2 linked regions of the Lentilactobacillus curieae genome follow. The protein of the gene in region 1 binds, or shares a complex with, the protein of each later gene. Links are inferred from orthologs where the notes say so. Each region holds a gene or a part of one and is shown on either strand. Other genes may lie near its edges.

Evidence for each region.
Region 2: the proteins of dnaB (region 1) and dnaG are in contact, whole or in part, in a crystal structure (PDB 2R6A), measured with the Geobacillus stearothermophilus proteins. The link is inferred for Lentilactobacillus curieae from one-to-one orthologs. Residues at the interface, in WP_033016901.1 of Geobacillus stearothermophilus: Ser13, Glu15, Ala16, Gln18, Glu91, Leu92, Asp94, Ala95, Val96, Pro97, Thr98, Ala99, Ala100, Asn101, Tyr104, Tyr105, Ile108; in WP_049624496.1 of Geobacillus stearothermophilus: Lys456, Leu457, Leu458, Pro459, Ala460, Asn463, Ala464, Leu467, Leu535, Leu536, Ile537, Ala538, Gln544, Glu545, Asp548, Tyr549, His552.

The regions. Positions count from the first base shown.
Region 1 is NZ_CP018906.1:833,335-849,892, reverse strand. Bases 5,856-8,771 are described here. They hold dnaB (replicative DNA helicase), read left to right. Parts: upstream 5,856-6,580; coding sequence 6,581-7,963; downstream 7,964-8,771. Other genes in these bases: yycF (response regulator YycF), read left to right, coding at 8,363-8,771; rplI (50S ribosomal protein L9), read left to right, coding at 5,968-6,420; PL11_RS04065 (DHH family phosphoesterase), read left to right, coding at 5,856-5,936. In the rest of the region: gyrA (DNA gyrase subunit A), read left to right, coding at 48-2,501; rpsF (30S ribosomal protein S6), read left to right, coding at 2,687-2,983; ssb (single-stranded DNA-binding protein), read left to right, coding at 3,019-3,513; rpsR (30S ribosomal protein S18), read left to right, coding at 3,548-3,784; more of PL11_RS04065, read left to right, coding at 3,924-5,855; more of yycF, read left to right, coding at 8,772-9,079; cell wall metabolism sensor histidine kinase WalK, read left to right, coding at 9,107-10,960; PL11_RS04035 (YycH family regulatory protein), read left to right, coding at 10,950-12,248; PL11_RS04030 (two-component system regulatory protein YycI), read left to right, coding at 12,265-13,101; PL11_RS04025 (MBL fold metallo-hydrolase), read left to right, coding at 13,085-13,921; PL11_RS04020 (S1C family serine protease), read left to right, coding at 14,004-15,245; 23S rRNA (pseudouridine(1915)-N(3))-methyltransferase RlmH, read left to right, coding at 15,892-16,371; PL11_RS04010 (acyl-CoA thioesterase), read left to right, coding at 16,390-16,558. UniProt on the Escherichia coli protein: The main replicative DNA helicase, it participates in initiation and elongation during chromosome replication. Travels ahead of the DNA replisome, separating dsDNA into templates for DNA synthesis.
Region 2 is NZ_CP018906.1:1,934,022-1,945,144, forward strand. The notes cover bases 1-2,961. They hold dnaG (DNA primase), read right to left. Parts: upstream 2,419-2,961; coding sequence 583-2,418; downstream 1-582. Other genes in these bases: rpoD (RNA polymerase sigma factor RpoD), read right to left, coding at 1-562; glyS (glycine--tRNA ligase subunit beta), read right to left, coding at 2,548-2,961. Also shown: more of glyS, read right to left, coding at 2,962-4,629; glyQ (glycine--tRNA ligase subunit alpha), read right to left, coding at 4,629-5,552; DNA repair protein RecO, read right to left, coding at 5,827-6,588; GTPase Era, read right to left, coding at 6,612-7,514; PL11_RS09410 (diacylglycerol kinase family protein), read right to left, coding at 7,526-7,921; rRNA maturation RNase YbeY, read right to left, coding at 7,905-8,387; PL11_RS09420 (PhoH family protein), read right to left, coding at 8,405-9,370; PL11_RS09425 (GatB/YqeY domain-containing protein), read right to left, coding at 9,402-9,851; rpsU (30S ribosomal protein S21), read right to left, coding at 9,945-10,136; PL11_RS09435 (pyruvate, water dikinase regulatory protein), read left to right, coding at 10,300-11,123. UniProt on the Escherichia coli protein: RNA polymerase that catalyzes the synthesis of short RNA molecules used as primers for DNA polymerase during DNA replication.

The sequences.
Region 1 (16,558 bases):
ATAAGTACAATGATGGTCGAGTAACCAATGTCGACTTAGTTAAAAAAATGCGGACATCTTTCTTGGACTACGCCATGAGTGTTATTGTGGCTCGTGCTTTGCCTGATGTTCGTGATGGTTTGAAGCCTGTTCATCGTCGTATCTTATACGATATGCATGAATTGGGTGTTACACCTGATAAGCCATTTAAGAAATCTGCCAGAATCGTTGGTGATGTTTTAGGTAAGTATCACCCCCATGGTGATTCTGCCGTATACGAATCAATGGTTAGAATGGCACAGGACTTTAGTTATCGTTACATGTTAGTTGACGGTCACGGAAACTTTGGTTCTGTCGATGGTGATGGTGCTGCGGCCATGCGTTATACCGAAGCACGTTTAAGTAAAATTGCTTTGGAAATGTTACGCGATATCAATAAAGATACAATTGACTTTGTTGATAACTATGATGGTACAGAACGTGAACCTAGCGTTTTGCCAGCACGTTTTCCTAACTTATTGGTTAACGGTGCTTCAGGGATTGCTGTCGGAATGGCAACCAACATTCCGCCTCACAATTTGGCTGAAGTAATTAGTGCTATTCATATTCTGATGAAAAATCCAGATGCTACCACAGCGGATTTGATGGAAGCAGTACCTGGACCTGACTTCCCAACCGGTGGTGTCGTAATGGGTAAGTCTGGAATTCGTAAGGCTTACGAAACTGGTAAGGGTACCATTACTTTACGAGCTAAAGTTGAAATTGAAGGTGATTCAGATAGCAAGCAAAAGATTGTTGCCACTGAATTACCATACATGGTTAATAAAGCTAAGTTGATTGAAAGAGTTGCCGAATTAGTTCGTGATAAACGAATTGAAGGAATTTCTGATATCAATGATGAATCTGACCGTGAAGGTTTACGGGTGGTTATTGATGTTAAGCGTGAGGCTAGTGCAGAAGTTATTCTGAATAATCTTTATAAACTAACGTTGATGCAAACATCATTTAGCTTTAACATGTTGGCAATTGTTGCCGGAACTCCAAGAATCCTTAGTTTGAAAGAAATTTTAACCTATTACTTGGAACATCAAGTTGAGGTTATTACTCGCAGAACTAAGTATGAATTAAATAAGGCCCAAGCAAGAGCTCACATTCTTGAAGGATTGAGAATTGCGTTGGACCATATTGATGCCATTATTAAGATTATTCGTGGTTCACAAACTGGCGAAATTGCTAAAAACCAATTGATCAGTGATTTTGGTCTTAGTGATAAGCAAGCTCAAGCAATCTTAGATATGCGACTGGTTAGATTAACTGGTTTGGAACGTGAAAAGATTGATAAAGAGTACGACGAACTCATGAAGAGCATTGAGGAGTTTAAGGCTATTCTTGGTAGTCGTGATAAAGTCAATGACATCATTTACCAAGAATTACTTGAAATTCAAAGCAAATTTGGTGATGAGCGCCGGACTGAATTGTTAGTTGGTGAGGTTCTTAGTCTTGAAGATGAAGACCTAATTGAAGAAGAGGACGTTATTGTTTCTCTTACTCACAATGGGTACATCAAGCGAATTCCAACGGATGAATTTAAATCACAAAATCGTGGTGGTCGTGGTGTTCAAGGAATGGGAGTTCATGATGATGACTTTGTGGAACATTTAGTTTCCACATCAACTCATGACGTACTACTATTCTTTACTGACGCTGGTAAGATTTACCGGATGAAGGGATACGAAATTCCAGAATACGGTCGGTCAGCTAAAGGAATTCCAATCATTAATTTGTTGAGTATTGAAAACGGCGAAAAGATTCAAGCTGTGATTAATATCTCAGACAGAAATAATGACACCGAAAAGGATCTATTCTTTGTTACGACCCAAGGAACTGTTAAACGAACTCCAGTTGCTGAATTTACAAATATTCGGAGCAACGGTCTTAAGGCAATTCACCTTAAGGACGGGGATGAAGTTAATAACGTATTGATTGTTGAAGAAAATCAAAACATTATTATCGGAACTCATCGTGGTTATGCTGTTAGTTTTAAAGCTGCCGATGTTCGTTCAATGGGACGTTCTGCAACCGGTGTTCGCGGAATAAGACTCCGTGAAGAAGACTATGTGGTTGGTTCAGATATCCTTGACCCAGAGAGTGAAGTATTTATAATCTCTGAGAAAGGTTATGGAAAGCGGACGCCTGCTGCTCAGTACCCAATTAAGGGTCGTGGTGGTAAAGGTATTAAGACTGCCAACATTACTGAAAAGAATGGACCACTTGCGGGACTAACTACTGTTAGTGGACAAGAAGATATTATGCTGATTACCAATAAGGGTGTTATGATCCGTTTTGATGTCAACGGCGTATCTGAAACTGGTCGGGCAACTCTCGGAGTTCATTTGATTAGAATGGACGATGATGCAAAGGTTGCTACCATGGCAAAAGTTGAAAAAGAAGAAGTTTCTGAAGATGATGAAGCCGATGAAAATGGCAACCAAGCAAATGACGAAAATAATTCTGAAGAATAATTTAAAAAGATGACGGTAATCGTCATCTTTTTTCGTATATAATTGGTGTATCGTGATCAACATTTTAGGCATATTGATATTTTTTTGAATGCATGTTATAGTTTTAAACTGTGAGTATCTGATAATACAGAAACTCTCCTTGCTCTTAATAAGAAGAGCCATTAGTCCAGAAGGAGGTGCAAATCATGGAAGAAAAGAAATACGAAATTACGTACATTATCCGTCCTGATATTGAAGACGCTGCTAAGACTACTTTAGTAGAAAGATTCGACAAGGTCTTGGCCGATAACGGTGCCAAGGTCATCGATTCAAAAGACTGGTCAAAGCGTAAATTTGCATACGAAATTGGTGGTTACAATGAAGGTACTTACCACATTGTTAACTTAACTACTGATTCAGATGCAGCATTGAACGAATTTGACCGTCTTGCAAAGATCAATGACGATATTTTACGTCATATGACCGTTGTACGCGAAGGTTAATATTTAAATTTTAAATTGAGAGGGGCAAATTCAGCATGCTAAACAGAGCAATGTTAACGGGACGCCTAACCCGCGATGTTGATTTACGATACACACAAAGCGGAACAGCTGTTGGTACTTTTACACTGGCAGTTGATCGTCGCTTTACTAATCAACAAGGTGAACGTGAGGCAGATTTCATTAACTGCGTTATCTGGCGTAAATCCGCTGAAAATTTTGCCAACTTCGTTCATAAAGGATCTTTGGTTGGAATTGATGGTCGGATTCAGACTAGAAATTATGAAAATCAACAAGGTCAACGAGTTTATGTAACTGAAGTTGTGGTTGAAAACTTTGCACTATTAGAACCACGATCAAATCGTGATAACAATAATCAAAGTGCACCACAAGGTGGCAATGCTCCTCAACAAGATAACGGAAATCCATTCGGTGGAGGTTCTTCTAATAACAGCAATAGTTCTGCACCTGCAGATCCATTTGCTAATTCAGGAGACTCAATCGATATTTCCGATGACGATTTACCATTCTAGGTAAACACTCGAATAACTTGAGGAGGAAATAGTTATGGCTCAACAAAGACGTGGCGGCCGTCACCGTCGTAAAGTTGATTTTATCGCAGCAAACCACATCGAGTACATTGATTACAAAGATGTTGATTTGTTGAAGCGTTTCGTCTCAGAACGTGGAAAGATTCTTCCACGTCGTGTGACTGGAACTAGTGCTAAAAACCAACGTAAATTAACAATTGCTATCAAACGTTCACGCATCATGGGATTAATGCCTTTCGTTGCTGAAGACTAATAGCGATACCAGGACTGGGATATTTATATCTCGGTTCTTTTTTTACTCTAAAAACTGTCACCTAGAGTAGTGAATAACAGGGGTATCCCTATTTATGGTAAAATAAAGAGAATTACATCGTTAAGTTAAGAGGATTAGTATGAACAATAATAATTCGAAAAATGGTGGGCAACTACCTCCATTTATTCATAACACTAGATTAAGACGAATAATGATTTTTATTTCTATCACTGTGATCTATGGGGTCGTAGTGTCCTTTTTATATAGCACGATTGCGGCTTCAATTTTAATCGCAATTAGTGTGGTTGGACTAATCTACACCATAGTGATGATGAACGAAATCAGTTCTGATACCAACAAATACATTGCTGATCTTTCTTATCGAATTCATCGTGGTGAGCAAGAAGCACTGTTAGAGATGCCAATTGGTGTGTTAGTACTTGGTGATAATAAGAAAATTGAGTGGGCAAATCCATTCTTACTTAATTATTTCCAGAGTGACAGCATTCTCCAAAAGCGACTGGGTGAACTTGATCCTGAATTAGAGAAACTGATCCTTAAGTTTGAAGATTCCAAGGAGTTTCATACAGTTACTTGGCATGATAATAAGTTTTCAATGTTGGTTCAGCGAGAATATAACACGGTGTACTTCTTAGATATCACAAAGTATGCCCAATTAGAGGAACGTTACGACAACGAACAAATCACAGTTGGGCAAATTTTCTTGGATAACTATGATGAAGTTACCCAGTCAATGACCGATCAAGATATTTCTAACTTGAGTAATTATGTTACCAATGAACTAGCCTCTTGGTCACAAAAATATGGTATGTATTTGAAGCAAATCGATGATGACCACTTCTTCTTGCTGGCATATGTTAAATCATTGACAGACGTAGAGTCCGATAAATTCAATATTTTGGACGTGGTTCGAGAAAGTACATCTAAACAAAACTTCCCACTCACATTGAGTATCGGAATTGCTTATGGTGACGAAGACTTGAATAGTTTAGCTGACCAGGCTCAAAGTAATTTAGACTTAGCACTTGGACGTGGTGGTGATCAAGTCGTAGTTAAAAGTCTTGAAGGCACCGCTCGTTTCTATGGTGGTAAAACCAACCCAATGGAGAAACGTACCAGAGTTAGAGCACGGATGATCTCACAAGCTCTTAACGAGTTAATGAATGATTCTGACCAGATTTTTGTTCAGGGTCATACTCGTCCAGATATGGATTCTCTAGGGGCTTGTTTGGGAATTAGAAGAATTGCTCAAATGAATGGCAAAAAGTGTTGGATAGTCCTTGATAAGGAACGGGTTCACTCAGATATTCAAAGATTACTTCAAGAAACTAAGAGTTATCCAGAAATTAGCGATTCAATTATCACACCTTCTGAAGCTCAATCTAAGGCTACTGACAACAGTCTGTTAATCATGGTGGATCATTCAAAACCATCAATCAGTATTTCAGAGGATGTTTATCAATCAATGTCTAAAAAGGTGGTTATTATTGATCACCATAGACGTGGTGAAGAATTCCCTGAAAATCCAATGCTGGTTTATATTGAACCCTATGCATCGTCAACGTGTGAACTGATTACTGAAATGTTTGAGTACCAATCACATGAAGAAGAACCGATTAATAAGGTTGAAGCAACGGCAATGCTAACGGGAATCTTTGTTGATACCCAGAGTTTCTCAATGAGAACTGGGACAAGAACTTTTGATGCTGCTAGTTACTTGCGATCAACTGGTGCGGATTCTAATGATATGCAGCAATTAATGAAGGAAAATGTTGATAATTATCTTGAGAGAAACCACCTAATTTCGTTGGTTGAATTTTTCCACGATGATATGGCACTGATTACTGGTGAAGAGGATAAAAACTACGACTCAGTAACCGCTGCGCAAGCCTGTGACTCGTTATTAACAATGTCTGGGGTAGATGCTTCATTTATTATTACAAAGCGGTCAGACGGTAAAATTGGGGTATCTGCAAGAAGTACTGGAAACATCAACGTTCAAATTATTATGGAAAGAATGGGCGGTGGTGGTCACTTATCCAGTGGAGCTACCCAACTTGAAGATAAGACAGTTGCTGAAGTAAAAGAAATGCTCCTTGAAACCATTGACCATATCGATGATAATGAATAACAGGAATAATTTTGAGTAGGAGTGATCAATTATGAAAGTAATTTTTTTACAGGACGTTCGCGGAAAAGGTAAACGCGGCCAGGTCAAAGAGGTTCCGGATGGCTATGCTCAAAACTTTTTAATTAAACAAGGCAAGGCCAAAGCAGCAACAGCTTCAGCTATGAGCCAACTCAAAGGTCAACAAAAGGCTGAAGAGAAAAAGGCTGAGGAAGTATTTGAAGATGCCCAAAAGGTTAAGCAAACCCTCGAGAGCGATGATACAGTAGTTGAATTGAAAGCCAAGGCAGGTGCCGATGGTCGTTTGTTTGGTTCAATTCCTAGTAAGCAAATTGCTTCAGCTCTTGATAAGCAATTTGGAGTTAAACTTGATAAACGAAAGATTGAGTTAGACGAACCAATTCGGGTTGCTGGTTACACAAATGTTCCAGTTAAGCTCCACCCAAAGGTAACTGCAAAAATTAGAGTTCATGTTTCTGAACAATAATTATTGTGAATAATGGATACCTCATAATTACCAGAATAACTGGTAACTATGGGGTATTTGTTTTTCGTAAAGGGTGCGAATCCCGATGTAACAACGTTTTTTGATTTATAATGGATTGTGCTAATATAGACTTAATTATGTAGAAACTTGGGGAATTTAAATGAACAATGAAGCTATAAATGAGCTGCCACCCCAAAATATTGATGCGGAAAAGGCTGTTTTAGGAGCCATCTTTTTAAGTACCGACGCTTTGATTGAAGCGATGGAATACTTAGATCCGGGTGACTTTTATAAACGGGCACACCAAATCATATTCCAAGTGATGGTGGACTTAAATGATAAGGATCAGGCAATCGATGTTGTTACAGTGTCGGATATGTTGACTGATCAAAATAACCTCGAAGACGTTGGCGGAATGGCATATATCGCAGAACTTGCTGGATCAGTGCCTACAGCTGCCAATGTGGTTTACTACGCCAAAATTGTTAAGGATAAGGCCGTTTTAAGGCGTTTAATCCAGACGGCTACTAATATTGTTACAAATAGTTATGCGACTGAGGACGACGTTGAAACGGTCTTAGACAATGCCGAACGTGACATTATGAATGTTGCCGAAAATCGAAATCAGTCGGGTTTTAAGCCAATTAAAGATGTTTTAAATTCAGCGTTTAGTGAAATCGACCGTCTCTCTCAAGAGGGGGATGAGATTACAGGGCTATCAACTGGTTATCCCGAGTTGGATAAAATCACTACTGGGTTACATGATGATGAGTTGGTAATCTTGGCAGCTAGGCCTGCCGTTGGTAAGACTGCGTTTGCACTTAACGTGGCGCAAAACGTTGGAACCAAAACGGATAAAGCGGTTGCCATTTTCAGTTTGGAAATGAGTGCTGAGTCTTTGGTAAACCGGATGCTGTGTGCTGAAGGTAGCATTGATGCCAATCATTTACGAACTGGTCAACTGACTGAAGAAGAGTGGCAAAACTTGGTTGTAGCGATGGGAAGTCTTTCTAGAGCTAACATTTACATTGACGATACTCCTGGTATTAAGATGTCCGAAATTCGGGCTAAATGTCGGCGGCTTGAAAAAGAAACTGGCAACATGGGGTTAATTGTGATTGATTACCTTCAGTTGATTGAAGGCGGAAATAAGGAAAACCGGCAACAAGAAGTTTCTGATATTTCTCGGCAGTTGAAGAAGCTTGCTAAGGAGCTACACGTTCCCGTGATATCCCTTTCTCAGTTATCTCGTGGTGTGGAACAACGCCAAGATAAGCGACCAGTATTGTCTGATATTCGTGAGTCTGGATCAATTGAGCAGGATGCTGATATCGTAGCCTTTCTATATCGTGATGACTACTATGAACGTGAGGATGGCGAAGATGATGACGCAGGAGGCCAAGAAGAGGACGATACGGGCGATGTAGGTGAAGTTGAGGTAATTATCGAGAAGAACCGTTCAGGTCCTCGAGGAACGATTAAATTGCTGTTTGTTAAGTCATATAATAAGTTCTCCTCAATTTCCTACGCACCAGAAGGATAAATAAAAAACGCCCCGAGGCGGTTTCAAACGAAATCGTTCCCTCGGGGCGTTTAGCTTATATGTAAACCCAAATTTTGGGTAAAAAAATAACAGTAACGGCTCAGGGGCGGCGTTACTGTTATTTAATAGTAATGATAGTGGGCAGTCAGGGGCTCGAACCCTGGACCCACGGATTAAGAGTCCGTTGCTCTACCAACTGAGCTAACTGCCCATCACTAACCGACTTAAATATAGTATCATGCTGAAAAAATTTTTGCAACACTAGAATTAAAAAAAGTTTCAAAAAGTTGAAATTGTGTGAATTTTAAGGGTAATCTAGCACTGTGTTATAATATTCGTGTGTGAACTTAGGTAAAAAATAAAAATAAACATTAGAATTCAACGTTAGGAGAATTGTTAATGGCAAAAAAGATTTTAGTTGTCGATGATGAAAAGCCAATCGTCGATATTGAAAAGTTTAATTTAAATAAAGAAGGCTACGATGTATATGTAGCTTATGATGGTGAAGAGGCTCTAGAGCAAGTAAACGAAGTGGATCCAGATCTAATCATTCTTGACTTGATGTTGCCTAAGGTTGATGGTCTAGAGGTTGCTAGAGAAGTTCGAAAGACCAAAGATACTCCAATCATTATGGTAACTGCTAAGGACTCTGAATTAGATAAGGTCCTTGGTCTGGAATTAGGTGCGGATGATTACGTTACTAAACCATTCTCAAACCGTGAGTTAGTAGCTCGAGTAAAGGCTAATTTGCGTCGCCAAACTGTTCCAGCAAATACTGGTGATCAAGATGGCGAAACGCAAGATATCGAAATTGGAGACTTGGTAATTCATCCAGATGCTTACTCAGTCTCGAAACGCGGTGAAAGTATCGAGTTAACTCACCGTGAATTTGAATTGCTTCACTATTTGGCACAACATATTGGCCAAGTTATGACCCGTGAACATTTGCTTCAAACTGTTTGGGGCTATGACTACTTTGGTGATGTCAGAACGGTTGATGTAACTGTTCGTCGTCTTCGTGAAAAAGTTGAAGATAACCCAAGTCACCCAACTTGGTTAGTAACTCGCCGTGGGGTTGGTTACTACTTAAGAAATCCAGAAAATGAACAAGCCTAGTAAATAATAAAAGGGGTAAAACTGGTTTTGAACGAGAAAATCAAATTTTATCAATCAATTAAATTCAAAATTGCGCTAGTTTTCGCCCTAGTTCTACTATTGACCCTCGAAATTGTGGGGGCCGTTTTTGTTAAACAATTGGAACACCAAAACCTGTCTACATTCAAAAATCAGGTTCAACTGCAAACTTACGTGAGCAAATCACTAACGACGCAGTTATCGCGTTCCAATACTAGGTTGGCAAATCGGCAAATCAAAACGATTCTAAATGATTCAGAAAATACCAGTTCTGCACAAATTCAGGTTATTGATAGTAAGGGAACTATCAGGGGAACTAATCAAATCAATAATCAAACCATTGTTGGCCAAAAGACTACCGACAATTCAGTTAAGAACGCACTATATTCTGGAAAACCAATTGAAAAGAATACTTTTGATTCTGCAAGCGATGCTCGATATTACACTAGAATCACTCCTTTGATGAAGAGTTCCGGGAATAACCGGCAGGTCGTAGGGGCAGTTTTCGTAAAGGCTAACCTTGATACTGTCTATCAACAGATCAATAGCATTACGGTAATCTACCTGTTTGCGGCATCAATTGCCATAATCCTGGGACTATTGATTTCAATCGTGATTTCTAGGGCGATAACTAAACCAATTGAAGAAATGAAACAGCAAACCCTAAGAATTGCTCGTGGGGACTATTCTGGACAGGTTCACGTTTATGGAAACGATGAGCTTGGTCAGTTAGCCAGTGCAGTTAATAACCTGTCTGTCAGAGTTGAAGAATCACATGAATCAACGGAGTCGGAACGTCGGCGACTTGATTCAGTGTTGGCCAACATGACTGACGGGGTTTTGGCGACCGATCGTCGTGGTAATGTAATTATTATCAATGAAACAGCCGCTAGCTTCCTTGATTTAAAGGAAGGGGATGCTATGGGACGCTCCATTTTGGACGTTTTAGACATTCAAAAGGATTACAACTTGCGCGATTTACTTGAGCAACCTGATGAAGTGATTTTAGATCTCTCAAATGATGAGCAGGATTTAATTTTGCATGCTCATTTCTCTTTGATTCAAAGAGAATCAGGGTTTATTAGTGGTCTTGTCTGTGTTCTTCGTGATATTACTGAACAGCAACGAATTGACCAGGATCGTAAGCAATTTGTTTCTAATGTTTCCCATGAGTTGAGAACTCCACTAACCAGTGTGCGTTCGTATATTGAAGCTTTATCTGATGGTGCTTGGCAGGATGAGAAGCTGGCACCTAAGTTCTTGAAAGTTACGCAGGATGAAACTGACCGAATGATTCGGATGATCAATGACTTGCTAACACTTTCAAGAATGGAATCGGGAACCCAAAAAATGGAAACCGAAATGGTTAATATCAACGAACTGTTCAATTATGTGTTGAATCGATTTGATATGATCATTAAAAAGGACGATCATCCAGAGAAGACCTATTCGATTAAGCGGTACTTTACAAAACGTGATCTGTGGGTTGAACTGGACACCGATAGGTTTACTCAGGTACTTGATAACATTATGAATAACGCAATCAAGTATTCTCCAGATGGTGGAATTGTAACTTGTCGTCTGTATGAGACTAGAAACAAGGTCATTATGAGTATCAGTGACCAAGGTTTAGGGATTCCACGTAAGGATCTACCACACATTTTTGATCGTTTTTACCGTGTTGATAAGGCTCGGTCCAGAAAACAAGGTGGGACTGGTCTTGGGCTAGCTATTTCTAAAGAAGTGGTTGAAGCCTTGGGTGGTCAACTTTGGGCTGAAAGTATTGAAGGTAAGGGATCTACATTTTACATTGCATTACCTTACGAACCATTAGCAGAGGAGGATCTATGGGATGAGGTTTAGTAAATTTTTAATTCCAATTTCTCTGGTAATTGCGGTTATTTTGAGTTTAGCTTTATCAGTTATTTTGTGGACTAATCCAGCGAACTACCGTAGTAAAACGAGCACTACTCAAAATCCACAGGATGAAGTTTTGGTAAAGCCAAAACGGTCCGTTTTTTCACCAACTCAAGCAGTTGTTAACGATAAGGACGGTTCGCAAAATATACTGGTCAACCGTTCAGTTAACATGATTTCTGAAATTAAACACCAAATGAGAAACTATCAAAACGCAAAGTTGAAGACTACAGTTTCTCAAAATCAAAAGAAATATTATGAAATGGCTACCAGACCTAATTCAATTTTATTGAATTACGCTAGTCCAGTAATGATTTCAACGGTCAATGCTATAGTTCATAACAAGTTTGCAAACTTAGATGATCATCAAGTAACAAGAATTTTGCTACCACTGGATGATTCATCACGAATCTTCCTGCTAAATGACAGTAACTTTACTGTTTACCAAGTAAGTGTAAAAAAACACAGTCTTAAGGGACTCAATAATGTTCTCAAAATTCAGTCTCGTAGGTTTCCAGTTTCCATTAGAAATCTAAATGGAACTCCGCTAATGTATGTTGATCAACCGGTGCAAATGCAGCCATATAAGTACCTGTTAGACCGCCAATCTGCTGATTATTTTGTAAGTCGTTTGTTAAATGACGAAAATTCAGCAAACGTTACGGTTAAGAGACGGCAAAATACTGCCGTTTACTCTGATCAAAGAACGAAACAGTTAGTGTTTAATTCAAAAAGCAGAATTGCAACTTATTCTAATTACTCAGCAAACAACATTCCTAATAACCTTAAGTCAGTAATTGATGACTCTTATCGTTTGTTATTGAAGATTGGGTTGCCAATGGATAATTTGCGTTTCTATGGCTTTGAAAAGAGCAATAATCGAGAGGCCTCGTTTAGAACATTTGTCGAAGGGTTTCCGATTTTTCGGCAAAACGGGTTTGGAGAAATTGCAATCAACACTGTGAATGAAAGTGTTCAAAAGATTAATTTCTTGTTGGATACGCCGCAAGTTCCAATTCCAAGTAAGGACGGTTATACAACATTACCGCCAACAGCAACTGTTTTAAAACGGCTGAAGGCCCACGGATACAATCTTAAAAGGGTGAAGAAAGTCCGGTTGGGTTATGACTGGAAACAAAAGCAGCAACGATCAATGTTGATTAATTTAACTCCAGATTGGTTTATTCAATACAACAACAAGTGGTACAGTTACTCAACTATGTTAAGCAAATAGAAGGGAGGGGAGTCTAGTGAACTTTAAGCGAATTGAAATTATTTTTTTGGTTACCTTTATTGCGATTGATATCTTTTTGTTTGGGATGTTCAGGCAGAATATGAACATGCAGGCTGAAAATGTTTCTCAAGGAAATACCAATTCCACAATTACTAAAGAGATGAAGAGCGACCAAATTAAATTTGGTGATTTATCGACTTCGCAAAGTGAAGCATACTATATTTCAGGTTCGCAAAATGATGGTTTGCGTTCCATGATGGGACAATTAGCCAACCAGACTCCCCACTATGTTGGCCATGAGATTCAAAGTGAATTTAAACAACCTGTAGACGTGGATCCTAAGAATCCTAGTAAGACTATCAATGCCTTAATTAAGGACTCCTCCTTCATGATTGACGGGAATGATTATAAATACAGTAAGGATTTATCAACTGATCAGACAATTGTGTACGTTCAGAAGGCAGTTGGTCAGGAAATATATTCGAGTGAGGCTCAGATCAAATTTTTCATGAACGAAAATAACCAGATTGTAAATTATACGCAAACTCACCTGGATGATATTACGACCCTGCGTGAAAAATCTGATACAATATCTGAACAAAGGGCGTTAATCTGGTTATATCAATACAATGAAATTCCAAATAATACCCAAGTTGCCTGGACGAAATTGGGCTATACAAAGCTGATTACGGTTGAGCCAGATAGAGTATTTATTCCAACGTGGATTATTGCGATTCGACCACAAAATTCACCTCAGGTTCAGCTTAAACGGATCAATGCATTTACCGGGGGAATTATTCGAGAAACTAATGCGGAACTTAAAAATGGTCAAACCAATGGTGGGATTAGCTAAACAGGGAGTAATTAATGTGGAAAATGATGATATGAAAATTAGTGTCCTTGCCAGTGGAAGCACTGGTAATGTCACTTACATAGAGACGCCTCAGCATAAGGTTTTACTGGATGCTGGATTGAGTGGCAAGAAAATTGCTAACTTGATGAGTTCTATTGGTAGAGATATTAACGATGTCGACTCGTTATTAGTGACCCATGAGCACTCTGATCACCGTCAAAGTGTGGGCGTTTTGGCTAGAAAGTATGACTTAAATGTTTATGCTAACGAGGGAACTTGGGACGCAATGAACGGCAAGATTGGTAAAATGCCTGCCGATAAGATGAACATTTTTCCACCTGATACAGTGAAGAGTTTTGGAGATTTGGACATTGAGAGTTTTTCGGTGTCACATGATGCTGCAGAGCCCCAGTTTTATGTATTTCACCATAATAATAAGTCGTTTGTAGTCTTAACGGATACCGGTTATGTTTCTGACCGAATGGAAGGCGTTATTAAGGATGCTGAAGGCTATTTACTGGAATGTAATCATGATATAGAGATGCTACGTAATGGCGACTATTCTTGGCCACTAAAGCAGCGAATTATGTCCGATCGCGGGCATTTATCAAACGTTGATGGTGCTAATACCATGATGGATATTATTGGTCATCGAACTAAGAAAATCTTCTTAGGTCACAGAAGCCAACACAATAACATGAAATCTTTAGCACACCTAACAGTATCTTCAATGTTGACAGAGCATGATTTCGGGGTTGATAATGATTTTCAACTATACGATACCGAGGCTGAATCTGCTTCACCTTTAATGATTATTTAGTTAATTATTTTAGGTTATTTTAAGTTTATTGTTATAGACTAAAATAAATATAAAAAGTGTTCTTACACAAGGAGGAGTCCCGATGGCAACAAGTAATGGTTTTGGAAAAATCGTGCTGACTGCGTTGGTTGCCGGTGCACTTGGTGGCGCGGTAACTTATGGTGGCGTTTCGTATTTCAATAACCAAGATGGCGGAACAACGTCTGAATTAACTACAAATAGTTCTGGAGCGGCGAAAGTAAGTAATGTTAAGGTCAATCTGAATACCCAATCAGAAAAGGCTTTTAATTCTACTAAAAATGCTGTGGTCTCCGTTATTAATCTGCAGAAGGAAAATACTAGTTCTTCTGGAGGATTAGCTGGACTGTTTGGGAGCATTGAGGGCGATAGTGGATCGAGTTCTAAGAGCGATTCAGGCAAGCTAGAGGCCGCCAGTGAAGGTTCGGGTGTAGTTTACAAGAAGAATGGTAATACGGCTTATATCGTAACTAATAACCACGTTATCAGCGGTTCAAATTCTTTGGAAATTATCCTCAGTGATGGATCTAAGGTTGGTGCCGAAATTGTTGGTAAGGATTCAGTTACCGATTTAGCTGTACTGAAAGTTAAGTCTAATAAGATTAAGACCGTAGCTTCGTTTGGTAATTCTGATAATATCAAGGTTGCTGAACCAGTGCTTGCTATTGGTTCACCACTTGGCTCACAATACGCAACATCTGTTACCCAAGGGATCATTTCTGCTAAAAAACGTGAGGTTGCCCAAACCAACTCTAATGGTCAAGCAATCGGAAACGCAACGGTTATTCAGACTGATGCAGCTATCAACCCAGGTAACTCTGGTGGTCCATTAATCAATATGGATGGCCAAGTAGTTGGGATCAATTCAATGAAGCTAGCTCAGGATCAAGAAGGAACTAGCGTTGAGGGAATGGGCTTTGCAATTCCTTCCAATGAAGTTGTGAGAATCATTAATCAATTGATATCTGGTGGTAAGGTGGTAAGACCTGCACTGGGAATTGAATATGTTGATTTAGCTAATATCTCTGAGAAACAACAGAGGTCGATTCTGAAATTGCCTAGTTCAGTATCCACTGGAGTGGTAGTCTTTAAGGTTTCATCAGGTTCTCCAGCAGCAAAGGCTGGTTTGAAGAAGTACGATGTGATTACTGAGCTTGATGGTAAAAAAATTACTGAGCAGACAGCGATTAGAGATATTCTCTATCAACACAAACTTGGTGATTCGATTTCGATAACTTACTATCACAATGGTTCGCAAAAAACCGGCCAAGTTAAGTTAACTCAAAAATCAAACCTAAATAGTTAATGAAAGGCAGCGATAATCTCGCTGCTTTTTATTTTGTCCTACCAGAATAAAATTGCTGGATAATCGGCTTTTCCAATTATATTGGTAGGATGATCATGCGAAGCTATGGTTTTGTATGGAATAAGTCGAAGAATTTGTCTGTTATGGGTGACATATTTTTCAAATTCCGAACAAAAACCAGACTTAGCACTCAAATTTGTTTTGTTGTATGATAAAAAAGCGAACGCCAACTGAAAATCAAGATTATATATTTCAATACAAAATTTATTTCAAAAAAAGATTGAGAATAACTCTGTGGATAACTTGGTGAATAACTTTTGGTTTTGGTTAAAAAGGCGGTATTAAAGTAAATAAAAATGTTTTGGACAATCTAAAAGTTATCCACAGAAATGTGGATAACTTTGCAGAGATTGTTTGTTCGGATTAGAAAGACGTTAGAAACGTTGCCATATTAGGGTTTGCGTTTTAAGATTCCGAACACATGTTGTTAATAAAGTTGTGGATAAAAAATGCTTATTGACAATTTAGAAAAAAATGCATGGATAAGGAAAAGCGGTATCATTTTATCAACCTGTGGATAACTTTGTGGATAAACTGTTGATACCTCGATATTTTTGCACAGTAGTGCACAGGAGGAAAAGATTAGATGAACATTAAACTGGTCGTTGTGGGGAAGCTAAAGGAAAAGTACTTTAAGCAAGGAATTGCGGAATACGCTAAACGCCTTTCAAGATTCTGCAAATTTCAAATCGTTGAAGTTCCCGATGAAAAGGCTCCAGAATCGTTGAGTGATGCTGAAATGGCTGATGTGATGCAAAAAGAAGGAGAACGGATTCTGGGGAAAATCAAGGATAAGGAGTATGTTTACGCACTTGCGATTCTTGGGAAGGAGCGTTCATCTGAGGAATTCGCGAAAGAAATCGCAAACCTGACAACTTACGGACATTCAGACATCACCTTTGTAATTGGCGGATCATTAGGATTAGATCCGGCCGTATTAAAACGCGCGGACACACAGATTTCGTTTGGTAGGTTTACGTTACCTCACCAGTTGATGAGGTTAGTATTAACTGAACAGATTTATCGGGCGTTTATGATTAATGAGGGTAGCCCATATCATAAGTAAATTAGGAGGCAAAACATGATTTCAGAATATTATCACCAAGTGCAATACTACGAAACAGATCGAATGCAAATTACGCATCATTCTAACTATATCCGTTATATGGAGGAAGCCAGAACTGACTTTTTAGACAAGATTGATTGGCCATTTGAAAAGCTTGAGAAAAGCGGGATCACATCCCCCGTTGCTT
Region 2 (11,123 bases), 1.1 Mb from region 1 along the record:
TTCGGTAATCAAACTTTTCAACAGCCTTCATTAGTCCCATGTTACCTTCTTGAATTAAATCAAGAAATTGCATTCCCCGACCAACATACCGTTTAGCAATTGAAACCACCAAACGAAGGTTGGCTTCAGCAAGTTCTTGCTTAGCTTCTTCATCGCCGTCTTCAATTCGCTTAGCTAAACTAATTTCCTCGTCCGCACTAAGCAACGATACTCGACCAATTTCTTTAAGGTACATTCTAACTGGGTCATTGATTTTAACTCCAGTAGGAGCAGATACATCAGAAAGTTCCTTTTTAGTAACTTTCTTAGCGGCATCAATTGCCCGAGGATCTGGATCACCGTTTTCATCGACAACACTAATTCCGTTATCTTCAACTGATTCTAGTAACCCTTCGATACCTTTTTCATCAAGAGCGTACTGTTCAATGATCTTTTCACTCAACTCATCATAAGTGATGTGACCGATTGGCTTGTTTTTCTTAACAATCTCGTTTAATTCAGATTGATAAACTAATGTCTTTTCTACTTTTGCATCTTTTTTAGTTTCGTTCTTTTTTGCCATTCAAAATGCCTCCCGGTACGTTAGATGTGTTTTCCCGCTTGTTTTTTTTGTTCTAATTGAACAATTTCAATTGTTAATTGACGCTGCTTTTGTACATCACCGATTGCTACCGCCTCCTGAAGTGACTGGCGCTTTTGTTTCAGTTGATCAACGACCGGTGCTCTATTCATAATCACGTTTACATAGTCGTTGATTTCACTTTCGGTTGACTCAACTGCCAAATCGAGCGAATCAATGTCCATTAGCAAAGTTTGTAGAGAATTTTCTGTTATAAAACTACTTAACGTAGCTACATTATACTCGTCAAACTTGGTAAAGTAACCTTCGGCCAAAAGATACAGCATTTGAAAGTCCTCGTCAACAAATGCGAAGTTTTCAATTCCTTGTACCATCAGCCAAATATCATGATTGTGGAGCATTCGGTTAAGCAACCGTGCCTCTGCAAATTGGACAACGTTCCAGTGACGTTCCGACTGAGCCGACTGGCGAATTACAGCTGGCGGCACCGGCGGTTGATCAGCGACAGCCACTTGAGACTGACGCTGATTACTCTGAATTAATGGTACTAACCGGCTGGTCAACAATTCCTTGCCAACCCCAAACTCAGTTGCCACCTTATTCACATACAAATCACGGGTGATTGGCGATGGCTCCTTAGCAATCACTGACAGGGCCTCAGAAATGTAATTGCTAACATCAACTTCGGACTCCAAATTGTATTGCTTTTTCATAAATTGAAGTTCGAAGTCAATCGGCGAGCTGGCGTGTTTTACCAATTCCATAAATTGATCAGCACCCCGTTGACGAACAAATTCGTCAGGATCTAACCCGTCAGGAACGGTAACAATTTTTACGGCAACCTTTGAATTGTTTGCAAAGCTATCAATGGCGCGTTTAATTGCCTTTTGTCCCGGAGTATCACCATCGTATGAAATTACCACCTGACTAGTAATCCTAGAAATATCGTAAACTTGCTGGTCAGTTAAGCTAGTTCCCATCGAAGCAATTCCAGAATGGATACCAGCCTGGTCTGCAGAAATAACATCCATGAAACCTTCCAACAAAATTGCTGGATCGTTTTTTCTGATGCTTAACCTCGCTGAGTCAAGGTTAAACAAGACTTTACGTTTATTGAATATCTCAGTTTCTGGACTATTTAAATATTTAGGTGATTCGGGATCTTTTACTAACAGCCGCCCAGAAAAGGCGACCGTTTTACCATTCTCATTTCGAATTGGAAACATCACTCGATCTACAAATCTGTCATAAATGTCCCCAGAATCATTTTCTGAAAACAACCCAGATTTTCTCAGTAATTTAAAATCGGTTTTCTTCTCTTCGAAAAATGGCTTTAATAATCTTTGCCCAGGGGCAAAACCAAGTTGATATTTTTCAATCGTTTCATCCGTCAAACCGCGTTTTTTTAAATATTCTAAGGCTGGCTGGCCCAGTTTTGTATTCATTAAAACGTGGTGATACAAGGTGACTGCTTGCTCATGAACCTGAATTAGTTGTGATGCGAGCGAATTAGTTTGCTGTGCTTGCTGAGATCCCCCAGAAGTATACTTTTCATCCAAGGGAATATTTTGAAGCTCAGCTACTTTACGAACCGCCTCCGGGAAGGTTAAATTTTCAAGTTCCATTAAAAACTTAAAGACGTTACCGCCTCGGCCACAACTAAAGCAGTGAAATATTTGCTTATCTTCAGATACGGAAAAAGATGGGGTCCTTTCCTCATGAAAAGGACACAGGCCGAACAGGTTTTTCCCAGATTGAGTTAGTTGCACGTATTGAGAGACCACATCCACAATGTTAACTTGTGAACGGACCTGCTCAATCACTTCCTCAGGGATCATTGCCAATTGCATTCGCCTCCCATCTCTTAGTTCCATTCCATTAAAAAGTCGCACCAGAAAGTGCGACTTAATCTTTGCGACACATATAAGATAATACCATACAAAGAATGATTAAACAATCAAATTAGTCTAGCCTTTAACAACCAATTCATCAAAATTACCAACGTGCATAATCAGATCTGATAAAATCGTCAATTGTTTCAAACGGTTATTCTTTAATTGTTCATCCTTAGCCATGATCATAGTGGCGTCGAAGTATTTATTAATTGAATCTTTAAGTGAAGTTAACCGGACAAATGCTTCATCGGCACTTACATTATAAAAACCATCACTAGCTTTGTTTACTGCATCGAACAGTTCTGATTCAGAATCATTTTCAAACAGTGAACTATCAACTACTAGCTCAGAATCTTCAAAGCTACCCTTTTGAGAGATTCTCAATACTCGGGTCAACGACTCGACACTTTCCTTAAAGTTATCATCATTTGAGTGACTAGTTAGAACTTTACCACTTTCAATGTTAAACAAGATATTAGTAGCTGAACCGCTAGTGACTGCGGCACTAATATCATACTTAGTACCCAAATCATTAAGGTATTGGCGAATTCTGTCTTTAAAGAAGTCAGAAATTGCTGAAATTTGATCTTGCATAGGAAGTTCCGGTGCAACCTTAGAATCGGACATCAACTTAATAACATCAGTTAACGCCGCTTCCAAGTCAAAGCTCCATTGCTTGTCAGCTACAATTCTAACAACACCTGAGGCTTGTCGTCTCAAGGCATATGGATCATTTGATCCACTAGGAATCATCCCCGCTGCAAAGAACGTCAAGATTGAGTCCAACTTGTCAGCAATTGCCAAGACAGAACCAACCTCACTTGCTGGCAATGCTGAGCTTGCAGAAATTGGCATGTAGTGTTCACGGATTGCGGCCGCTACTTCTTTATCTTCACCATTTAGTAAGGCGTACTTTTCACCCATAATTCCTTGAAGTTCAGCAAATTCACCAACCATACCAGTTACCAAATCAAATTTATAAATTTCACTAGCTCGGTTTAGGTGATCAAGTTGTTCTGAATTTAAATCAAATTTCTTACCAAGATAGCTAGCAATTACCCCAACCCGTTGCATCTTCTCATACATAGTTGAAATTTTATCGTGGAAACTAACTGTCTTCAAACGGTCAACGTATTGGTCAATCGTCTGCTTCTGATCTTCTTCGTAGAAGAACATAGCGTCTTCAAGACGCGCAGTTAAAACTTTTTCGTTTCCGGCAGACACGTTTTCGATTGCCTTGTCATTACCATTACGAACTGACACAAAATGTGGTAATAGTTTGCCTGATTGGTCGGTTACGTAAAAGAATCTTTGATGATCTTTCATCGATGTAATCAATACTTCATCAGGAATTTTAAGGTATTTTTCATCGAAATTACCGAAAAATGCCGTTGGCCATTCAACAAGGTTATTAACCTCTTCCAAAAGGTCTTCATCAATATTGATCACCCAATTGTTTTTATCAGCAATCTGAGCGATCTGTTTTCTAATTAGATCTTTTCGTTTGTTAGCATCAGCAATCACAAATTGCTCAGTTAATTTTTCTTCGTATTCATCACAATTTGCCAATTCAACTTGTTTACCTAAGAAACGATGACCTGAAGTCAATCGATCTGACGTAACATCGAGAATTGTGATTGGAATTACTTTGTTATCAAGTAAGGCGACAATCCATTTAATTGGGCGCACAAATTCAAAAGAATACTCGCCCCACTTCATCATGGTTGGAAAATTCATTGCCATAATGACGTCTTTTAACCCAGTTAAAATTTCTTCCACTGTCTTACCCGCGATGTGCTTATCAACATACACATATTCAACACCCTTAAGTTCCTTGAAGGTGATGTCGTCAACAGTTGCTCCTTGACCCTTAGTAAATCCAATTGCAGCTTTTGTCCAGTTGCCGTCAGCATCTTGAGCGATTTTTTTAGCAGGTCCCTTAACTGTTTCATCAATGTCAGGTTGCTTATCACTTAAACCAGTAATTTTTAATGCCAATCTTCTTGGAGTGCTGAAAGTTTGAATGTCAGAAAAATCGATTCGCTGATCCTTCAAGTAATCTGCTGTCCGTTTCTTTAATTGATTAATACTTGGGGTAACAACGTGAGCAGGCATTTCTTCTAAGCCAACTTCTAATAAGAAATTCTTAGCCATTATTTTTCCTCCTCATCTTTCAATAATTCTTGGCGTTTTTGTTCATCTTTAATCAATGGGAAACCAAGTTTCTTCCGTTCTTCAACGAATTCCTTGGCAACCATCCGAGCCATGTTCCGAATTCTTGAGAGGAATCCGGCCCGTTCTGTAACTGAAACTGCTCCACGCGCATCTAACAGGTTAAACGTGTGGCTACATTTTAGAATGTAATCATACGCAGGGTGAACCAAGTTCATATCAAGAAGTCTATGAGCTTCTTTTTCGTAAGAGTTAAAGAAGTTCATCAACATTTCTTGGTTGCTTTCCTCAAAACTATACTTTGAATGTTCAAATTCTGGCTCTTTGAAAATGTCCCCATACTTAACGTTATCAGACCATTCAAGATCAAATACTGAGTTAACATCTTGAATGTACGAAGAGAGACGTTCTAGTCCATAGGTGATTTCTGAAGCGACAGGATCCATTTCTAACCCACCAACGATTTGGAAGTACGTAAACTGGGTAATTTCCATCCCATCAAGCCAAACTTCCCAACCAACTCCGGCACATCCCATTGAGGGATTCTCCCAGTTATCCTCTACGAAACGGATATCATGTTCAAGGGGATCGATTCCTAATTCGCGAAGACTATCCAGATATAATTCCTGAATGTTTTCTGGGGATGGCTTCATAATCACTTGAAATTGGTGATGTTGGTACAAACGGTTAGGGTTTTCACCATAACGACCATCAGCTGGCCGTCTTGATGGTTCAATGTACGCTGCATTCCATGGTTCTGGACCAACAGCCCTTAAAAAAGTGTATGGGCTCATAGTTCCAGCACCCTTTTCTGTATCATAAGCTTGCATCAACATGCAGCCCTGTGCAGACCAGTATTGCTGCAATCGTAATATTATTTGTTGCACGGACAATTTTTCAGTCATTACTAATTCCTCCTAATTTTTGCCGCAAAAAAATCCCTATGAAGAGTGAACTGAATACAGCTCATTCAACATAGGGACGATATTATCGCGGTTCCACCCTAATTCTGGCATAAAAACCAGCACTTAATTTTCGACAACGAAAGCGCCAAGGGTTTCTAGTCAGCTCTCACCGTTCTGACCTCGCTTAAAAAACCACGATTTAAAATTCTCTCTAAACGTCGAATTATTTAACTAAAATAATGATAGTTGACACCATGCTAAATGTCAACGCGCACTACATCTTAAAGTCACCTAATTGGTCTAAAAAACGTTTGCTTTTTGGAACGTAACCAACGCTTCGCGAATAAATTTGGTCAATTACCTTTCTTAGGCGTTGCTTTGTTTCAGCGTTGACATCAACCTTATTCAACTTTCGCAAATCGATTGCAGAAAACAGTCGTAAATAATAAATCGTTCTTTGATCGAGGTGCATTCGGTATGGGTCACGGTCCCAATGATTTGAGCAGAGTAGCCCACCAAATGACTCAGAATAATCAAAAGGCAAATCATTTCGGTGACAAATTGAGCAATCCACCCAATTAGGCGCCACCCCAAATGCCTCAAGAAGCTGAATTTCAAATATATTAGTGATAATGCCAGCATCAAAGCCATCATTCATCAGTGCTAAACCAATTGAAAGCTTGTCAAACCACTCAGGAATCTTCACGCCATCTTGAAATGCAAAATCAATTAAAGACATTACGTAAGTAGCATAAGCGTTAATTTCAATGTCATCACTAATTTCCTGATAATGGGCAATAGTATTCCCGCCATTTAAATATGAGAGTCCATCGCCTTTGATAACCCCATTAAATGTGCCGTATGTAAAGGGCAAAACTGCCGCTCGGTTTTTATACGTCGGTCGTTTTGCCCCCCTAACCAAAAACATCTTTTTGCCAAACTGCTTGGTCAAAAATTTTATCAACAGGTCATGTTCTCGGTATGGCTTTTGGTACATCAATATGCCGGTAAAATCTGTAGCGCCAGTTTTTGCCACGATCATTTACCTCCGAACTCAAATTAATAGTTATCCTTGCGGTAACCATAAGATTGCAACAATGATTGCTTGTCACGCCATTTGGGTTGAACTTTGACCCACAATTCAAGGTAAATTTTATTTCCAGTTAAGTTTTCAATATCTTTTCTAGCAAGGGTCCCAATCTTTTTCAGCATTGAACCTCCCTTACCAATAACAATTGCTTTTTGGCCATCACGTTCCACGATGATTGTTGCTTGAACGTTAAGAATATCATTTTCATTCTTAATTCGTTCAACAAAAACAGCCGTCGAGGTTGGGATTTCCTGACGAGTAAGCTGGAACACCTTTTCACGAATGAGTTCCGAAATCACAAAACGTTCTGGGTGATCAGTAATTTGATCTTCAGGGTAATATTGTGGCCCGTTAGGTAATTCACCAACCAGAGATTCAACCATTTGTGGAACGTTGTTACCTTCAAGAGCAGAGATTGGGAAGACTTCCTTGAAAGGCAGTGCATCCTTATACTGCTCAATAACCGATAGCAAATCATCCGGAGTAACCTGATCAATTTTATTAATTATCAAATAGATTGGTTGATCAACCTTTTTTAATTGGTCAATGATGAAGTTATCGCCAGCACCGCGGCGTTCAGTTGCGTTGACCATAAACAAAATGGCATCCACTTCTTTTAGAGTTGATAATGCTGAATCAACCATAAAGTTTCCTAATTGATCCTTAGGTTTGTGAACTCCAGGTGTATCAATGAACACAATTTGTGCGTCATCTGTTGTGTACACTCCCTGAATCTTATTACGTGTGGTTTGAGCCTTGTCACTCATAATTGCAACCTTTTGCCCAACAACTCTGTTTAAAAATGTTGATTTACCAACGTTTGGGCGGCCGACAATTGCCACAAACCCTGATTTAAAATTTGGATTATCCATAATTTACCTCACTATTTGATTAAAGAAACAATTCTAGGAATAAAAATTAGGCAGCCAATAATGGTTGCAAACAACGCTGACAGCAGTACGCCACCCGCACCAATGTCCTTAGCACGTTTTGCCAAGTCATTGTAATGTGGACCAACGATTAAGTCCACAACATTTTCTACTATGGTGTTTAATACTTCAGAGCCAATCACCGCAAAAAATGCCGCAAACAACCATAACCAGTCATTAAGATTGATTTTGAAGATAAATCCTAAAATCAAAACAACTGCAGAAATAATCAAATCAAACCGAAAATTTCGCTCTTCCAGGATTAACCGACAAATCCCAGCAATTGCGTGTCTTACGGATTGAAAAAACGATTTGTTTTTTTCGACTTGACGCTTATCTTTTAAGCCCATAAGCATTTAGTATTTCCTTTTGGAGTGGGAACATCACATCCGCATCTTCCTTCTTCATGTGGTCATAGCCATTGAGGTGAAGAAATCCATGAACGACTAAAAAGCCAAGTTCACGGTCAAATGAATGTTCTAAGTAATCAGCTTGTTCAGCAACTTTATCAACGGAAACAAAGATATCACCAATATTTTGCGGAATCTCCTCTTTCAGAGTGTCATCCAAAATAATTGGCAAATCATCTTCACCTTCATCTTCAATTGCAAAACTAATTACGTCGGTTGGGCGATCAACATCGCGGTACTCACGGTTGATTCGTTGTATTTCATCGTTATTAACTAAAGTAACTGACATTTCTGCATTATCAGGTAGATGAATATATTCACCAGCAAAATTTAATACGTTTCTGATTAATTTAAGTTGGTCTTCAGTTACTTTTTCTGCTGTCTTGTCATAAATTTCTAAATCCATTAATTACTCCTATCCAGTTAACCAGCGTTATCTTCATATGCATTGATAATTTTTGAAACCACAGGGTGACGAACAACATCTTTTGAGTTGAAAGAAACAAACTCAATCTGATCGATACCCGCCAGAATTTTTTGGGCGGCAACTAAACCACTCTTAGCATTCCTTGGCAAATCAATTTGTGACACGTCACCATTAACAATCATTTTTGAACCAAAACCTAATCTAGTCAAAAACATCTTCATCTGTGAATTAGTTGTGTTTTGAGCTTCATCCAAAATTACAAATGCATTATCCAATGTCCGCCCACGCATATAGGCTAACGGTGCAATCTCGATTATTCCTCTGTCTAATAAGCGTTCGGTATGCTCTGTTCCCAAAATTGCGTGCAAAGCATCATATATGGGTCTCAGGTATGGATCAACCTTGTCTTTTAAGTCACCAGGTAAGAATCCTAAACTTTCACCAGCTTCAACAGCGGGACGGGTTAAAACAATTCGGTCAACGATTCCCTTCTTAAGTGCGGCAACAGCCATAACGACAGCGAGATACGTTTTACCCGTACCTGCAGGACCAACACCAAATACAATGTCATGTCTTCTGATTGCTTGGACATACTGTCTCTGGCCGAACGTCTTGACACGAACAGCGTGATTTTTTGCATCTTTAATTAGAACCTGGTCATAAAGATCAGTAAAGTACTCCAAAGTACCATTTTCAGCCATGTTCAGTGCGCTAACAAAGTCACTTGAATTAACACTGATTCCCTTTTCAATAAGTCCCAAAATATTTTGCAGAATTACAATAGCTGTGTTTACAGGTTGTTCATCACCTGAAACTTTCAAGCTATTACCAAAAACATTGATTGAAACGTTGAGCCCACTTTCCAAAATTGAGACATACTCATCTTGAGTACCAACAATCGTGAGTAGGTGGTTTGGGTCTGAAACGATAAATTCCTTAGTTACTACTTGTTCTTCTGCCAATAATTACGGCTCCTTTTCCGGTTATTTATGATTAACTTTGAAGGTGCTCCTTCACGAGCTTATTAATTACGCTTCCATCAGCTTGGCCCTTAACTTTAGGCATAATTGCCCCCATGACCTTACCAAAATCAGCCATTGATTCAGCACCAACCTCAGAGATAGTTTCACTAACAACCTTAGAAACTTCTTCCTCAGACATTTGTGCCGGAGCATAAACTTCAGTTAACTTTAGTTTTTCTTCTTGATCAGCAACTAAATCATCACGATTGCCCTTTTTAAATTCGGCAATTGATTCTTTGATTTGCTTGATTTCTTTTAAAACGATTTGGCCGACCTGTTCGTCAGTTAAATCTTCGTTATTATTATCTACCTTGGCATTTGTGATTTGGGACTTCAATCCACGAATCACACCAAGTTTAATCTTATCTTTAGCTTTCATTGATGCCTTTAGATCAGAATTCAATTGTTCATTAATTGACATTATAATTCCTCTTTTCGATTATACATAAATTTTAACATTAAAAAAGACCGAAGACTAACACATATTAGTCATCGATCCTTTAATAATTACAAATTAGAAACGGCGCTTCTTCTTGTTGTTACGCTTACGTGCCGCCTCAGACTTTAACTTACGCTTAACACTTGGTTTTTCATAAAATTCTCGTTTACGATATTCTTGTAGTGTACCGCTTTTAGAAACTGTACGTTTGAAGCGTCGAAGAGCATCATCAAGAGACTCGTTTTTACGAACGACTGTCTTTGCCATATGAAATTCCCTCCCTCCGAGCTCAAAGTTTAACAATTCTGATGTCGTAACACCAAAACGGTTCGAAAATAATTATACATACTTTGATAAACCACGTCAATTGTTTCTGGTAAAAAGAGTTTCCATGTTAAAATTTATTTAAATAAATCAAGGGAGCAGGAATATGACAACTAAACAAAACATCTACATTATTTCCGATTCAAGCGGTGGTACCGCCCAGACCATTGCCCAAACTGCGGTATCGCAGTTTCCTGATGTAATTGCCGAAATCAAGCGATTCCCATTTGTCCAAACATCATCGATGTTGGCCGGAATTTTAAAGCTAGCTAAACAAAATCAGGCAATGATCTTTCATACCCTAGTCAATACTGATTTAAGTGACCAGGTAAATAATTTCTGTCACGAAAATGGGATGTACAACTTTGATTGTGTCCAATCGCCAATGAATATGCTCGCAAAAGCCACGGGACAGACCCCAGCTCACGTACCTGGCCTCATTCATGACTTGAATGAAAATTATTTTGAACGCATATCAGCAATTGAATTTGCGGTTGAAAATGACGATGGTAAAAATGCCAAAGGTCTCCTACAAGCAGATGTTGTCCTTTTAGGTGTCTCCAGAACGTCAAAAACGCCCCTCTCGCTTTATCTAGCTAACCAGAACCTCAAGGTAGCTAACTTGCCTATTGGTCCTACAATGCAAATTCCTGACGAAATAAAGCAGGTCGAGACTAAGCGGATGTTTGGATTAATCAATACACCTGAGAAATTAAGCCGAATTCGTAAGCAACGAATGATTTCGTACGGTCTTGATGCAAACACCCCATATTCAGATCCTGAAAATATCAAAAAAGAGCTCGACTTCGCTAAGAAACTTTATCGAGATTTGGGTTGTTTAACAATTAATGTTGCCAACAAATCCATTGAGGAAACCTCAACCATCATTCTCGAGAGTTTAGACTTAGACGAAACCGAGCTCGAACCTTA